Regions from separate parts of the Paenibacillus sp. EKM10P genome, predicted to be linked through region 1. Evidence: riboswitches for the same ligand, from Rfam matches in the RefSeq annotation. Region 1 holds a riboswitch; each other region holds the start of a gene.
The links. A riboswitch is a leader RNA that binds a small molecule or an ion and turns the genes downstream of it on or off. The one in region 1 is predicted to bind glycine.

Region 1 (3,280 bases):
CATAGGCTGCCAATACCTGGCGTGCCTCTGGATGGACAGACCTTGATACAATAAGCTGTTTACGGCGCGTGGCTGCGGCGGCCAGTGAGCCCGCTTCCGCCAGAGCTGTCGCTCCATCGTACATACTGGCATTAGCTACTGCCATGCCTGTCAATTCGCAAATATACGACTGAAATTCAAAAATGGCTTGCAGCTCGCCCTGGCTTACTTCCGGCTGATAGGGGGTGTAGGCTGTGTAAAATTCGGAACGTGAGGTGATGTGCTGAATGACGGACGGAATATGATGATCATAAATACCTGCACCAAGAAAGCTGGCATGTGTATCTGTATTGGCATTGTGCCCGGCCAGCTCGGCCATGTGGCGAGTTAGGGCTCTTTCGTCGAGCCGAGAGGAAAGAGGGAGTTCCCCTTGGTATCGAATTGCCTCTGGAATGTCACTGAATAAATCATCAATGGATGATACGCCCACCACACGCAGCATTTCGGTTTGATCTTGTTCGGTCATGGGGAGATAGCGATGCTGCTTCATAAGTTCTGGCTCCTTTCGAAAAGCAAAATTTAGATAGTAAATTAGCTAATACATAATCGTAGTTGGAAAATCCAGAATTTCGTATCTGACATGATCGCTTTTTTAGAGTGAAGAGGATTAAGATCAGCGTGACCGTTTATAAAAGGGGGCTGGGACCACTTCCGCACGCAGGCGTTTACCTCGAATTTCGACCTCTAACGGTGTAGATAGGGTGCTAAAACGACTGTCCACCAGGGCTAGCCCCAAATTACGCTTCAAGGTGGGCGATTGAGTCCCCGTTGTGACCTCACCAATGTGTTGGCCTTCCGCGAAGACTGGATAATGAGCGCGCGGGATACCGCGGTCAATCATTTCCAGCCCGATCAACTTGCGAGGAATTCCTTGTTCTTTCTGGTGTTGCAGTGCTTCTCTGCCGATAAAATCTCCTTTATTCAGCTTGACGAAGAAACCTAAACCAGCCTCAAGCGGTGAAATGGTGGCAGATAACTCTTGTCCGTACAGCGGCAGCCGTGCCTCAAACCGCAGTGTATCGCGAGCACCAAGCCCAGCGGGAATTAGCCCATACGATTCACCGCAACGAAGCAAACCATTCCACACGGCGGGTGCTTCCTCAGCAGGTATATAAAATTCAAAACCGTCTTCCCCGGTATATCCGGTTCGGGAGACGAGTGCTTTTGCTCCGAACAATTGCACGTTCTCATGGAATCGGAAAGATGCCAGATTCGTAATATCTGCATCTGTCACGGCTGCGGCAATATGTGCTGCTTCCGGTCCTTGTAATGCCAGCAATGCGATCGCATCAGACACATTCTCCAGATGAACCGATGCAGGTACGTGGCGCATGAGCCAATCCCAATCTTTGTCGATGTTGGAGGCATTCACAACGAGCATGTAGCGCTCTGGTCCTTTGCAGTATACAAGCAAGTCATCCACTACGCCTCCATCGGGGTAACACAGGAGTGAATATTGTGCCTGGCCCGGTTCCAACTGGCTGACATCATTCGTGGTTACCCATTGCAAAAAAGCCTCGGCTTCTTTGCCCTCAACCAAAAACTCGCCCATGTGCGAGACATCGAATAAACCCGCGCGTTGCCGGACGGCCTCATGCTCTTTTTGGATGCCGCTAAACTGAACGGGAAGCTCCCACCCGCCAAAGTCAATACAACGAACCCCGGGCTGCGTCCCGTAGGACGAAAATAATGGTGTTCTTCGCAAATTAGACATTTTTTCACTCCTATCCAGTGTAATCGGCTAAACAAAAAAGACAGGCTGAAAGAAACGTATAGACGGCAGTCCATACTCTTCTTTCAGCTCTGTCCTTGATACCAGAAAGTTACCCCGGTGTGAACCAGGTTTCCCCTTGGGTGATCCGCTCTAATCGCGAATGCTCTCCAGAGATGCGTCCGGCAGAGGTCCTTTTGCCTGAGAGATTCACCTGCAATGCAAGTTTACTCCTTCGGCGCTACCTTTTGGATCAACGGTAGGTTACCCGGTTTTGCAGGTAACAACTTGATCCGAGTTCGCGTGCACAACTGTCTCAGAAACGACAACAGCTATGCGAATCTTTTGGGTAGTCTCTCCCTCCGCGTTCATCCGCGTTTGCAGTTGTCGGGGTATTTCCAAAAGCATTTGCTATAACCCATTAATACGCAAATTCATTCAAAATGTCAATAAAAATGTCATATAAAACAATCCAAAAAACATTTAATGTATAAATAAGGATATGTAAGCGTTTGTTACAAGTTATCATTTTTTAATATTCTATGCTATATGAGATAACATGAAGTATTTTTGTTAGTATTATTGACATGAGTGTTCATGTTGTCATAATCTTAACCTGTCTAATACAGGTGATTAAAAGCATTTTATTCATGTGGAAGTGAGGCGAAAGCAGGATGAGTGAAGTGAAACGGGAACTTTGGTATACAGACGAACATGAGTGGGTTCAGCGCACAGCAGACGGGACGTTGCGGATCGGCATTACAGACTTTGCACAGCATCAACTGGGTGATATTGTTTTTGTGGAATTACCTGGGGCGGGAGCAACGATTGAACAGGGGGCAGAGATTGGTACAATTGAATCGGTGAAGACCGTATCCGACCTTTTTGCTCCGGTGGCGGGAACCGTATTGAAAGTAAATGAAGCTCTGGAAAGCACACCTGAGCTGGTGAATGAATCTCCCTATGAAAAGGGTTGGATGATTGAAGTAGAGATGGGCAATGATGTCGAGGAAGCTCTGAGCAAGCTGCTGTCTGCGGATCAGTACGAGCAGTTGATTTCGGATGAACAATAATGAGCAATATAAGATGGAATATTAGCGCTTTATTCTAAATTTTTATATGGATATTGAATTGAATAAAAGCATCGTTAGTCCGCTCGTTTTGTGTATATAATAGTCGCTATGATCTGACATGGCGGCTATTTTTTTGTTGTCTTTTAGAAGGCGTAATTACGTCGATTATTAGATTTAGAGGTGAGCTCCTCTACATAAGGTGCAGATTTACAGCACTGTTTTTTCGACTAATTTCTATTGTTATCGTTCATATTAAGAAGAATTATGCAGGTATAATACGTTATTTTAAATTTAAATGTTGTCATCAACGTTCATGACGAAAGTACGTTTTCATTTCGTTGATGAAGATAGCGCTGTCATTTAGTATGAATTTTAAGAAAAGGTAGTGATGCTATTTACTCACAAGGAGGATATGAATATGAGCACAGTGGACACAAAGTCCAGTCCAAACGGTGGC
Region 2 (3,280 bases), on a different contig from region 1:
GTTACCGTTAGTTATGGATTCGCATTGCAGCACCTGACGGGTTACTGACTAAAGTGAAAACATTAAATTAAGGAAAGAGGTTTTCATACCATGACGAAGACGCTAAAAGGATTCCCGAAAAACTTCCTCTGGGGCGGGGCAACTGCAGCCAACCAATTGGAAGGTGCTTTTGACGTAGATGGAAAAGGTCTGTCCAGCGCAGACATGATAGCCTATGTACCTAAATCAGAACGTAAGAACGATCATGCTATAGAAATTTCGTCCGAACGACTGGAGGACATCTTGGCAGGGAAGGTAAACGCCCGTTTTCCAAAGCGTGAAGGTGTGGACTTTTACCACCACTACAAAGAAGATATTGCCTTGTTTGCAGAAATGGGCTTTAAAGTATTCCGGATGTCCATCCACTGGTCGCGGATTTTCCCGAATGGATATGATGCCGAGCCGAATGAAGCGGGATTGCAATTCTACGACAATGTATTCGATGAGCTGCGCAAGTATGGTATTGAGCCTTTGGTAACACTGTCGCATTATGAAACACCGCTAGGTCTGACACAGAAGTATAATGGCTGGTTGGGACGCGAAGTCGTGGATCATTACGTAAAATATGCCGAAACGGTATTTACACGCTATAAGGATAAAGTAAAATACTGGCTGCCCTTTAACGAAATTAATGTCATGACTATGAGCCCGTTTACAGGCGGAGGTGTGGTTATTGACCGTGTAGAAAACAAGCAACAAGCGATATATCAAGCATTGCACCATCAATTTGTAGCAAGTGCATTGGCGACCAAACGGGGACATGAGATCATTCCGGGTGCTCAGATCGGCTGTATGCTGGCCCGCATTGAAAGCTACCCACATACGTGTAACCCAGAAGATATCCTGAAAGCACAGCATGAAAATCAAATGAACCTGTTCTTTACGGATGTGCATGCTCGTGGGGAATATCCCAACTATATGAACCGCTATTTTGAAGAAAATAATATTGTGATCCAGACAGAACCCGGCGATGCCGAAATTTTGAAAAATAACACGGTCGATTTTATCTCATTTAGTTACTATATGACCTTGACCGTATCGGCAGGGCCAGAAGGCGAAAAGGCAGCAGGGAACCTGATAGGCGGTGTGAAAAATCCGTATCTGCAGTCTTCCGACTGGGGATGGCAGATCGATCCGATCGGTTTGCGTGTTACACTGAATACGTTTTATGATCGCTATCAAAAGCCACTGTTCATCGTGGAAAATGGCCTGGGTGCGTATGATAAGGTAGAAGAAGACGGCTCTGTGCATGACACGTATCGCATTGATTACTTGCGTCAGCATATTGCCCAAATGAAGGAAGCGATTGCTGACGGTGTTGATCTGATTGGTTACACCAGCTGGGGACCTATCGACCTTGTGAGCATGTCTACGTCCGAAATGTCCAAGCGCTACGGATTTATTTACGTTGATCTGGATGATGACGGTAACGGAACGCTTCAACGCTCCAAAAAGGACTCATTTAACTGGTATAAAAATGTGATAGCAACCAACGGTGAAGAATTGTAATTCCATATCGTTTTGGCGGGTACAGCAGAGAAAATCCTCAGGATGCAATCTGCTGTACCCGCTTTTTGTATAGACACTCTATTGATTCTTTCAGAGGGCTTCACAAATTTTTCACTTGTAATAAGCTGAAATTTTTCTGTATAATGAATAAAAATTTCATATGTCTGGTTGATGTTTGCGGGAGATGGAATGAAAGTTCCAACCGAAGGGGCAAAACTCTCAGGTGCTTAGGCTGATTTACAGCAACGAGCAGGGACCGTAAACGGACAGAACTCTGGAGAGACCCTTAATTGGGCGCCGAAGGTGCACCGCAGATCACATCTGCTTAAACTCTCAGGCAAAAGGACAGAGACGCGAATAACCTGTGACAGGGATAGCCCTAGGCTTTTATAAGCTTTTAGAGGTGAAATCCTGCACAAGATGGTTGTATTTTTTCGTGCCTTTAACCTCTCCAGGAGTCGAATCAACAGATTTGACTCTTTTTTGTTTTCTACTATGCTGGAGGAGCGGGTTGAAATGAATTTGGTACATGTGTTAGAAACGATTAGTAGTTGGATATGGGGGGCGCCTCTCATCATCCTTGTTATGGGAACGGGGTTATGGCTGACCATACGTCTAAAAATGTTGCAGGTATTCCGCCTGCCCCTGGCGATCAAGCTCATCGGTAAGGCCCCGAATGAAGGTAGCGGGGATGTAAGTAGTTTTGCGGCTTTGAGTACAGCATTGGCGGCTACCGTCGGTACAGGAAGTATTGTCGGTGTAGCGACGGCCATTAAGCTGGGCGGGCCGGGTGCCTTGTTCTGGATGGTCGTTGCAGCCTTCTTTGGGATGGCGACGAAATATGCGGAAGGTGTACTTGCGGTAAAATACCGGGTGAAGGATCGGAATGGACAATTTTCCGGCGGCCCGATGTATTATATTGAAAAAGGCCTGGGACGCCGTTTTAAACCGTTGGCGATGCTGTTTGCTTTTTCAGGGATGCTGGTAGCGTTGTTCGGAATTGGAACATTCCCTCAGGTCAAGGCGATTGTATCTTCGACTGAAAACAGTTTTGGCGTTCCGCCGATTGTAACGGCGCTGACAATTGCTGTCCTTACAGGTCTTGTGACCATTGGTGGACTCAAAAGCATTGCCAAGGTATCGACGAAGGTCGTTCCTTTTAAAACAGGCCTGTATGTATTAATTTGTATCATTGTACTGATTCGATTTGCTGACCAACTTCCTGCCGCAATTGCGCTTGTGCTTCATTCGGCATTTTCAACTACATCGGCAACCGGCGGATTTGCAGGAGCTACGATTATGCTGGCCATGCGCAGTGGGGTAGCCAGAGGTATTTTTGCCAACGAAGCTGGATTGGGGAGCGCACCGATTGCAGCCGCAGCTGCCAAAACCAAATGGCCTGCGGAACAAGGGCTGATTTCCATGACAGGCGTATTTATTGATACGATGGTTATTTGTGTGATGACCGGGTTGACGTTACTGGTTAGCGGGGTGTGGAGCGGGCCTACCGATGCAGGCTTGATGACTCAGCAAGCCTTTTCCAGTGCATTTCCGCTGGGAGCAGAGCTGCTCACCATCATCCTGATTATGTTCGCATTCACCACCATGCTCGGCTGGAACTATTACGGGGAACGCTGTGTTGAATACTTGCTTGGGGTTAAGTGGATCAAGCCTTATCGTTATTTGTTCATTGTACTGGTTGGCGGGGGCGCGTTCATTAAACTGGATGCGA
Region 3 (3,280 bases), on a different contig from region 1:
ACGATATGCTTGCTCTTTTATTTTTTAAAGCTTAGAAGCTACGATTTATTCTTCTTGGTTGATGTGTTGCGTGTCAGTGATTCGGTCAAACGCTTGCCAGTGGGTGTCTGGGCCAAGCCGCCTTTGGCGGTCTCGCGGTGCTTCGACGGCATCGCGCTGCCGACTTCAAGCATTACGTCAATGACTTCGTCAGACGGAATGGCGCTGCGCACACCCGCCAAAGCCATATCCGCTGCGGCAAGTGCGGTCACGGCTCCCAGCCCGTTGCGCACGATGCACGGAATCTCGACGAGTCCGGCGACGGGGTCGCAAATCAGACCGAGCGTGTTCTTGAGCGCTAGGCCTACGGCGTGAACGGCCTGCTCAGGTGTGCCGCCGCGTAGCTCGACCATAGCTCCAGCGGCCATCCCGATGGCTGAGCCAATCTCAGCCTGACAGCCTCCCTCCGCGCCGGAAATGAAGGAATTGTTGGCGATGACGTAGCCAATGGCTCCGGCTGCGAACAAGCCGTGCACCATATGCTCATCATCCCAGCCGAACCGCTCCTGCGCACTAATGAACACACCGGGGATGACTCCACAAGAGCCAGCAGTGGGCGTAGCCACAATACGCCCCATGGACGCATTAACCTCCGACACGGAGAGCGCATAAGCCATGGCGAGTGCAGAGGCGTCGCCGGAGCAGGTTTCTCCTGCCCGCAGATACTCGGCCAGACGCTTGCCATCACCGCCCGTTAATCCACTGCGGGAAACGGTGTCTTGCGTCTGACCACGATGAACGGCCTCCTTCATGACTTCATAATAATCAGACATTTGGCGGAAGATTTCTTCTTCCGTTGTATTCGTCTCTTGTACCTGCTCTTGAATCATCAGGCGGCCAATCGTGGTGGATTCCTCCGCGCATATGGCGCTGATTTCATGCAGATGGCTAAATCGCATCAGATTCAGCTCCTTTTTTCAAATTAATCATTTTAATTTCGTACATATGTGGTAAGGATCGTAGTTTTGCGATCAGTTCAGCCGTAGGAGGACTGTCCGTTTCGATGGCGGTAAGTGCTTCTCCATCTCGGCCTTTGCGATCCACATGCATATAGGCAATGTTAATGTCGGCAGCGCCGAGTGCTGAAGTCACCGCACCTAATGTGCCGGGCTTATCCGAGTGAAGAAGCACCAACGTAGCCAGCTCCCCGGTCAGGTTGACTCGGAATTCGTTGAGCTGCTGGACATGGATGCTGCCGCCGCCGATGGAGGAGCCCAGCAGTGTGCGCTGATCCTCACCCTTCCACAGTTCAAAACGGACGGTATTTGGATGGGGCGCGGGTAGTCCGCTGACGGCAAACTCCACGGCCATTCCAGCCTGCGCCGCCCATTGCTCGGCATCTGGAATTCGGTGGTCGTCTGTATCGTAATTGAGCAGGCCTGCGATGAGTGCTAGGTCTGTACCGTGTCCTTTGTAGGTGTCGGCGAAGGAGCCGTACAGTGTCATGCGGGCACGGTCCGGCTGCATCCCGAGCCAGTGACGGGCAACGCGTGCAAGCCGCACCGCGCCTGCAGTGTGTGAACTGGAAGGTCCGGTCATGGCCGGACCGATAATGGAAAATACATCTTTGAAACGCATGGTGTGGCCCCCTGTATGTTCTAGTACCATAGTATATGGTATTTCCGCGTTTGTGCGCAGCTATGACGGTTCCTAATGCTGACGTACAATGTGAGCGCAAAAAAGGACAGGATAAGGAAGTTTCCCTTATCTCTGTCCTCGTTACCTGAGAGTTTCGTGCGGTGTCCTTACCGCCTTACCCCTTGGGTGGCTTGCGCTCTCTCCAGAGTTGCGTCAGATGACGATACATGGACCTGAGAGATTATCCGCCAGCCGGGTGCTGACGTCTTGCTCCTTCGGTGCCGCCAGCGTGTAAGCCCCTGGACAGACTCTCCCGTCATCTTCATTCGCGTATACCGTTCTACATATCTTTCTTAGCGTAATGTATGCCGTGCTCGGTGTCAATCGCAGGTTTCAATTTTTACATAAACAGGCGAGTTTCCGATAAAAAAGATTAAAATTTACATAATTATGGATGAAATCAGGAAGGAATTAGAAGATTGACAGCTAATCTGATAGAGGACAAGTACATTTATGGAATTATAGGAGGGATATTGACGTATGGTAAAAGGCTTGCGGTTCACAGGTTCACGCTTGAAAGGGGTGCTGCATCTAGCAGCGATCGTATCGCTGTTGATTGGGATCCTCGTTCCATTCGGTCAGGTCAAGGCAGAGGGAGCATTGACAGTAGACGAAGCACTTCAGCGCCAAGGCAGTGGAGGTACAGTGACGGTGGAAGGCTACATCGTCGGACATGCTACCGGATCGAAAACAGCTAATTTTTCTGCTCCGTTTGCGAATGATTTTAACGTACTGATTGCCGACCAGGCCAATGAACGTAGCACGTCTAATCTATTGGATGTGCAGCTGACATCTGCGTACAGAGGGCAATTTGGGTTAACAGGTCATCCTGAACTGGTCGGCAGCAAAATTCGTGTGACAGGTACGCTTGGTGCCTACAATAATTTTGGTGGAGTAAAAAGTCCAAGCGCTGTGGAACTGGTGAGTGGAAGCGAGCCGGGGGAACCAGGTGAACCTGGCGAACCTGAACCTGGCAACCCGGGTCAACCCGGTACTACACTGCCGGATGGAAAAGGCAAAAAGGTGCTGTTCGATAATACGCACGCACAGACGGCTGGTGCAGCAGATTGGGTCATTGAAGGCGCCTTCTCCGACTTTGCCAATGGATTACGTAATGTAGGCTTTACTGTGAATCAATTGAACCGCCCTATTCCTTTTACTTATGGAGAACAGGCCATAACCTATGATAAGCTGCGCCAATATGATGTGTTCATCATCGGTGAAGCGAATGTGGCCTTTAAGGCATCCGAGCAGGCTGCCCTGCTGCAATATGTGAATAACGGGGGAAGTGTCTTCTTCATCTCCGACCATTATAATGCCGACCGTAACAAAAACCGTTGGGATTCCTCCGAGGTTATGAATGGCTACCGTCGTGGAGCCTATACTAATCCGGCCAAAGGCATGACTGCAGAAGAAGCTGCATCACCGGCGATGCAAGGATTAACAAGCTCCGATTGGCTGGCGACCAACTTTGGTGTTCGTTTCCGTTACAATGCGCTTGGCGATGTAAATGCTACGGACATCGTAGCCGCAGATCAATCCTTCGGCATTACCAAGGGTGTACGCTCGATTGCCATGCATGCGGGATCTACGCTGGCTATTA

Region 2: it holds a riboswitch for glycine, as region 1 does, so the genes downstream of both, HFE01_RS21595 (alanine/glycine:cation symporter family protein) here and gcvT (glycine cleavage system aminomethyltransferase GcvT) in region 1, are expected to answer to the same signal.
Region 3: it holds a riboswitch for glycine, as region 1 does, so the genes downstream of both, sdaAB (L-serine ammonia-lyase, iron-sulfur-dependent subunit beta) here and gcvT (glycine cleavage system aminomethyltransferase GcvT) in region 1, are expected to answer to the same signal.

Annotation. Positions count from the first base shown of each region.
Region 1 covers NZ_JAALET010000008.1:89,648-92,927, forward strand. Annotated here, with positions in the region: gene gcvPA (aminomethyl-transferring glycine dehydrogenase subunit GcvPA) at 1-529, opposite strand, end outside; gene gcvT (glycine cleavage system aminomethyltransferase GcvT) at 653-1,753, opposite strand; glycine riboswitch at 1,833-1,929, opposite strand; glycine riboswitch at 1,943-2,016, opposite strand; gene gcvH (glycine cleavage system protein GcvH) at 2,425-2,823, shown strand; gene HFE01_RS18200 (PTS mannitol transporter subunit IIBC) at 3,242-3,280, shown strand, end outside.
Region 2 covers NZ_JAALET010000012.1:76,616-79,895, reverse strand. Annotated here, with positions in the region: gene HFE01_RS21600 (glycoside hydrolase family 1 protein) at 91-1,548, shown strand; glycine riboswitch at 1,717-1,801, shown strand; glycine riboswitch at 1,813-1,907, shown strand; gene HFE01_RS21595 (alanine/glycine:cation symporter family protein) at 2,065-3,280, shown strand, end outside.
Region 3 covers NZ_JAALET010000017.1:15,222-18,501, forward strand. Annotated here, with positions in the region: gene sdaAA (L-serine ammonia-lyase, iron-sulfur-dependent, subunit alpha) at 39-938, opposite strand; gene sdaAB (L-serine ammonia-lyase, iron-sulfur-dependent subunit beta) at 928-1,617, opposite strand; glycine riboswitch at 1,829-1,943, opposite strand; gene HFE01_RS24040 (DUF6359 domain-containing protein) at 2,158-3,280, shown strand, end outside.